Regions from separate parts of the Carnobacterium mobile DSM 4848 genome, predicted to be linked through region 3. Evidence: predicted binding sites of a transcription regulator. Region 3 holds the regulator's gene; each other region holds the start of a gene.
The links. Region 3 encodes LexA, which represses DNA repair genes until DNA is damaged. Its sites were predicted from a motif close to CNAACANNTGTTNG; they were not measured.
Positions count from the first base shown of each region.

Region 1: a site for LexA is predicted at 1,435-1,448, ahead of dinB (DNA polymerase IV). Genes of this name have one in related genera too.
Region 2: a site for LexA is predicted at 1,088-1,101, ahead of uvrB (excinuclease ABC subunit UvrB). Genes of this name have one in related genera too.

Region 1 covers NZ_JQMR01000001.1:951,307-953,587, forward strand. Annotated here, with positions in the region: gene BR87_RS04300 (metal-dependent hydrolase) at 1-161, opposite strand, end outside; gene dinB (DNA polymerase IV) at 270-1,397, opposite strand; gene BR87_RS04310 (metal-dependent transcriptional regulator) at 1,528-2,175, opposite strand.
Region 2 covers NZ_JQMR01000001.1:723,814-726,094, forward strand. Annotated here, with positions in the region: gene uvrB (excinuclease ABC subunit UvrB) at 1-999, opposite strand, end outside; gene BR87_RS03260 (ISNCY family transposase) at 1,256-2,281, opposite strand, start outside.
Region 3 covers NZ_JQMR01000001.1:370,397-372,677, forward strand. Annotated here, with positions in the region: gene BR87_RS01705 (adenine phosphoribosyltransferase) at 1-433, shown strand, start outside; gene lexA (transcriptional repressor LexA) at 863-1,486, opposite strand; gene BR87_RS01720 (DUF896 family protein) at 1,648-1,887, shown strand; gene tkt (transketolase) at 2,005-2,281, shown strand, end outside.

The DNA of each region.
Region 1 (2,281 bases), 580 kb from region 3:
TGATCAGCATGTGCATGAGTGATGATAATGGCATCTGCTGCTACAGTCTCTGGATTTAAATCACTTTTTGCATTTCCTGTAATAAACGGGTCAATTAAAATTGTATATCCTGTATTTGTCAAAACCTGCACACATGATTGTCCATGCCATGATATCTTCATTATTAAACTCCCCTTTCATTATAACACAAGAAAAAATCTGTATTAGTATCTTTATTATACCTTTGTAAAAAATAGAATGCAATTTAGCTTGTTTATTTTTAATATGGATTAATGCTCATTGTCCCAAAGAGGCAAAACGATATTCTCAAATGACAAAGGGTCAAGGGTTGTGACCGTTATCCCCAATAGTCTTACCCCTTTTTGAAGGTTGCCGATTTCATCCCAAATATTTTGAGTATGAAAAAACAGCTCTTCCGCATCTCGAAGATAATGCGGCAAAGTTAATCGTTTGGTGACCGTTTCGAAATCTGAGTACCGAATTTTTAAAACTACGGTTTTGCCATGTTTTTGTTCTTTAAGTAAAGAACGTTCAACTTTTCTAGCTAAAAAACGCAATTCTGCTGTTACTTCATTTTCAGTAGTAAGATTTCTTCTATATGTGTTTTCCCGTCCCACAGATTTCCTTTCTCGGCTTACGCGAACAGGAGAATCATCTATACCTCTAACTTTTCTGTAAAGCGAATAGCCCATTTTCCCAAAAGAATGAATTAATTCCATTTCATTCATCTGGTATAGATCTTCTCCATTAAAAACATTTAATTCGTGCATGCGTTCTACTGTCTTCTTACCAACTCCATAATACTTTTCAATTGGCAGCTTTCTTAAAAAATCTAGCGCTTCTTCCGGAGGGATAACCGTGACGCCAGCTGGCTTTTTATAATCAGAAGCTAATTTAGCAATGAATTTATTGTATGAAACACCTGCAGAACAAGTTAAATGGACACTTTCCCAGACCTCTTTTTGAATAGCATAAGCAATATGTGTGGCACTTTTGATCCCTTTTTTATTTTCAGTTACATCTAAATAAGCTTCATCTAAAGATAACGGTTCGATCGTATCGGTATACTGCTTAAAAACCTCTCTGACTTTTTTTGAAACTTCACGGTACAACTCATAGTTTCCTGGAATAAACACGCCTTTTGGGCACAATTCATAAGCTTTTTGTGCGCTCATTGCAGAATGAACGCCATACGTTCGAGCAACATAATTTGCAGTAGCGACTACCCCTTTGCCATTTGTTAACTTAGGATGATTGGCAATAATAATAGGCTGTCCCTTTAATTCCGGATGTTCTCTTTCTTCGACTGAAGCGAAGAAGGCGTCCATATCAATATGAATAATTTTTCTTGAAGTATCTCTGACCGGCTCATCAAATTGGACTACTCCAAATTCCACCTTCTCCACCCCCTTTTTTCTCTATTATAATTATACGCGAACGTATATTCTTATACAAGATTTGTTCATCTTATCCTTTGGTACTATTTTTTTTTTAGACAAAAAAGGACATCCCTAAGGGTGTCCTTTTCTATAAAGCTTGAACATATACGCTAGAAGCTGCCTTAAAACTAATCTGAAACTGCTTATTCTCTTTTTCCATTACAATAGACCCTTCATAAGCTCCCACTTCCACAATCGTATAAACATCATTTATTTGAATCCCGATAGACACTAAATAATCTAATAATTCTCTTTCATCCGCTACTCGTTTAATTCTAACTTTTTGATTTACTGGTTGTTCAGTTAAAGTCGGTAATTGCGGTTCTTTTAAAACGCCATTTTTATCAGGAATCATTCCTCCATGAGGACATATTTTAGGATAATTTAAGTAACCTTCTAGCCGATTGGTTAATTCCACTGAAGAAACATGTTCTAATACTTCTGCTTCTGCATGGACCTCGTTCCAAGAATAACCTAAGTGTTCGACTAAAAAGACTTCCCATAAACGATGTTTTCGGATAAGGGTACTAGCTTTCCGCAAACCTTCTGCTGTAAGTTGCACACCTTGATAAGGAACTCGCTCAATAAATCCTTCTTTTAATAATTTAGACATCATTTCACTGACAGATGCTGCCGAAACTGCTAATCTTTCTACAATCTCTTTATTGTTTATTTTTTTATCTGTTCCGCCAAGTTCATAAATGATTTTTAAATAGTCTTCTTTATTGGGTGTCATTCTCTTCACCTGCTTTTTATTTTTAGGTCTGCCTAACTCTATTAATTATATCTATTTTACTTACAAAAAGCAATTCTCTCATATTTTTTTAAGGTTTGTTTAAAAA
Region 2 (2,281 bases), 350 kb from region 3:
ATCTTCTGGAAAGAAATCTATCAATGTGTATGGTGGCTGACCAGGTTTGCGGCCATCCATATGTCGAGAATAGTTTTCGATTCCTGAACAATAGCCCATTTCTAATAACATCTCCAGATCATAGTTGGTCCGTTGTTCTAGTCGCTGGGCTTCAATGAGTTTATCTTCTGCACGCAATTTTTTTAGTTGTTCTTCCAGTTCGGCTTGTATCGTTTTTACTGCATTACGCGTTTGTTCTTCATTTGCTACAAAGTGAGTAGCTGGAAAAACAGGTACATGCTGGACTTCAGCTTTAACTTCTCCGGTTAAAACATCGACTTCTCGAATTCGATCAATTTCATCTCCGAAAAATTCTATCCGAACCGCATCGCTGTCACGAGAAGCCAAGAATATCTCGACTACATCTCCTCTTACTCGAAAATTCCCCCGTTGAAAATCAATATCATTTCGGACAAACTGCATATCTACTAAACGACGCAGCATATCATCACGCTTCATTTCCGCCCCAACACGCAAGGACAATACATGGTCGCGGTAATCAATAGGATTAACTAGACCGTAAATGCAAGAAACGGATGCCACAACAATAACATCACGTCGCTCTAATAAAGCACTTGTTGCTGAATGCCGTAATTTATCGATTTCATCATTCACACTAGATTCTTTTTCAATAAATGTGTCACTTGAAGGAACATATGCTTCAGGTTGGTAGTAATCATAATAACTAACAAAGTATTCAACAGCATTATTTGGAAAAAACTCTTTAAATTCACTATATAATTGACCGGCTAATGTTTTATTGTGTGCAATAACGAGTGTCGGTTTGTTTACTTCTTGAATCACATTAGAGACTGTAAACGTTTTGCCTGTTCCGGTTGCACCAAGCAACGTTTGCTCTTTTTTTCCTTCTTCAATTCCTTTAACTAATTCTTTAATCGCATCAGGCTGGTCTCCATTAGGTTGATACTTAGAAATTAGGTCAAATTGGTCTTTTTCCATCTTTTTACTTCACATCCAGTCTATTATTCTTTTAAAAAGTGTAAAGTATACCTATTTATAATAATTTATACTGGCTTTATTCTACCACTGAACATACGTTCTTACAACCATAAGCTTAAGTTGAGGCAGTGTCTCACTAAATGTATAAAAGATGTCAAGCGAAAGTAAAAATGTCCCAAAACCAAGGGTCACATTAATGCAAGCTTTTACTTCGCAAAAGCTTGCATTAATGTGACTGAATTTGTTAAAATTAGCCTTAAGCTGTTTGTTCAGCTTCGTACTCTTCGAGTGTTTTTCCGACACTGCGAAGATATCTTTTGAAAGATTCTAGTTTCCACGGGTGAGATTGTGGGGGAATATACTGGCGTCTTTCTTTTTTTTGCTCTGGAATCGGATCAAACTCTTTTGAGTAATAGTCATGCTCTTTCAGGCTCCTTGTTGTGTATATTTTTTCAGCTATATTTACATAGATATCTCCATTAAACGCTTCGATAATTAGCACCTTTGATTTTCGTGTGAAGTATTTATCTTCACTACCTTCCGTAGGCAGGTAGTAGTTATTTTGATAACGAATATGATGCCCACTATCCACTTTTCTATTCGCTACTCGTGCTAATAACAAATTGATTTCAGATTTAGTTGGTGCCTTTTCATAAATGGATTCCTTCGTTTTATGACCAAACTTCTTATTGAAAGTTCTAACCCATTTCGTTAAAAAATGATTGGATTCCTCAATAGATTGTATTCCAGCTAATTCTAAATCTACAGGAAGTCGCGATTGAACAGTCCCGTTTAAGCGCTCTACACGTCCTTTAGCTTGTGGAATAGATGAAGTTCTAATCTCAATACCGAGTTGATGACAGGCAAACCCGAACTGGGTAAATGTATCTTCTTCAACCGCTCTCATGGCTTTTGATGTGTATTCAAAAACCGTTCGTTTATCTGTCAAAAAAGCTAAGGGAATGCCTTGTTTCGTTAGAATCTGATTGAGCACATGATAATAACCCTTGAGTGTTTCTTGCGTATCGAAATAAGCCCCAACGATATTACCAGAAGCGTCATCAATAGCTAAATGAAGATGTGTCACCTCTTTACCAAACCAGTTATAGGAACTGGCATCCATTTGAATAAGCTCCCCCTGATATTTCTTTCTAGGACGGCTGGGATGGCTTTTTTCGGGTAACTCCATTTGATCTTCGGCTCTTGGAACCAATGGGTTCTCAGCCTTTTTTTCTCCTTTCATCGATTTAGCTTTGATTCGAGCTTTTATTTTCTTACGCGT
Region 3 (2,281 bases):
GGCAGATGGGGAAGCTTATCGTTATGCAACAAATGAAATTGTTCAGTATGCAAAAAATAAAGAGGTAGACATGATTGTTGGACCGGAAGCTCGCGGTTTTATCGTTGGTTGTCCTGTAGCTTATGAATTAGGTATCGGTTTTGCTCCTGCAAGAAAAAAAGGGAAACTTCCGCGTGAAACGGTTGAAGTTAACTATGGTCTAGAATACGGCAATGATATTCTACAAATTCATAAAGATGCCATTAAACCTGGCCAAAAAGTTTTAGTTTGTGATGATCTTTTAGCCACAGGCGGCACCATTGCAGCAACCATCAAATTAATCGAACAATTAGGTGGAGAAGTTGTAGGGACAGCTTTCCTTGTTGAATTAAGTGAATTAAAAGGCCGCGATAAAATTAAAGACTACGATATTTTAGCTTTAATGGAATATTGATTTTTTTCTTTAACAAATAAATAAACAGGTTCTATTATTTTTAGTGTTGGTAAGAAGAATGAGTCTATTCCACAACTTGAAATTTACGGAGGAATAGCGGCTCCTTGCAGCCATGTAAAGGATTCAATGCGAATTACGAAGCGGTTAGGCTTCGTTTGAGGCTTGAAAGGCTGGTGACATGTAAGGCTCCAGTCGTTCCCATGGCTCATGCAAGCAGACGCGTAAATTCCGGAGGAAATTTCATTATTAAGCATGACCAACACAATTCGATAAAGAACCAATAAACAAAAAGAGGTTGACCCAAAGGGCCGACCTCTTTTCCATTTCTTAATAATTTTTATTAAATATGTTCCAAACGGCAGACTCGATATCCACTTTATCATGCCTGTAGCAACTTTAGCTACGTTAGTTGCTCTAAATTGTTTGTGTTTAAAAAATATGGCTTCGATAAAGGCCGACAACTTTTCCAAGGACGGTTACTTCATCTAAAATAATAGCATCCATTGTATCGTTTTCTGGTTGTAACCGATAGTAATTACTTTCTCGATAAAATCTTTTGCAAGTGGCTTCATCTTCATTAGTTAAAGCAATAATAATGTCACCGTTATTTGCACTTGATTGTTTACGGACAATCACTTCATCGCCGTCGAATATCCCAGCATTGATCATACTTTCACCGCGAATAGTCAGCATAAAGAGAGCTTCGCTTTCTTGTTTTAAGTTAGGAGGAAGCGGGAAATAATCTGTTGCTTCTTCTACTGCTAAGATAGGTTCGCCAGCTGTGACAGTACCCAGTAAAGGAATGTGTTCCAATTGAATACCTAGTTTTGACAAACCAGTAGCTGTTAACTCAATCGCACGCGGTTTGCTTGGGTCACGTTGAATGTACCCATTTTTTTCTAATCTTGCTAAATGACCATGGACAGTTGATGTAGAAGACAAAGAAACGGCTGTTCCAATTTCACGCACAGTCGGCGGGTAACCCTTTAACTGCACTTGTTCATGAATATAATGTAATACTTCCATCTGTCTAGATTCAGGAGTCTTACGCATAAATAATCGCACCTCATTTCTTAGATTGTATACTCATTGACAGAATACCATAAAATTATATGACAATCAAACAAATGTTCGCTATTTTGCAAACTAATTTAATGTATTTCCTTATTTTTTTTGGTATAGTAGTGAAAGAATAAAAAAATGGAGTGAGTAAAATGTTGCCTAAAGATCAACTAGAAAGAATTAATGAATTAGCAAGAAAATCTAAAAATGAAGGTTTGAGTCTTTCTGAACAAACAGAACAAAAAAAATTACGTGAAGCCTATTTAGCAGCTTTTCGTGGAGGCATGCGCAACCATATCGAAGGTTTAAAAGTCGTTGATGAGACTGGTAATGATGTAACCCCTGATAAGTTGAAAAAGATTCAAAAAGAAAAAGGCTTTCATAATCGCTAAAAGCAATTTAGACTGCTGGATACAATCAAAAATATTTTCAAATTATTGTATTCAGTCGTTGCTTCGATAGCGATAAAACAGTAAACTAGAGGTAACACAATTGAAAGGATGATTTAATTGTTTGACAATACGGACCAACTAGCGGTAAATACGATTAGAACACTAAGTATAGATGGAGTACAAAAAGCCAATTCGGGCCACCCTGGATTGCCAATGGGAGCAGCGCCAATGGCTTATACCCTTTGGACTCAACACTTAAAAGTGAACCCTAAAAATTCAAAATGGGTCGATCGTGATCGATTTGTTCTTTCAGCCGGGCATGGATCAATGATGTTATACAGCTTACTGCATCTAGCAGGCTACCAAGTTTCTATTGAAGATCTAAAAAGCTTCC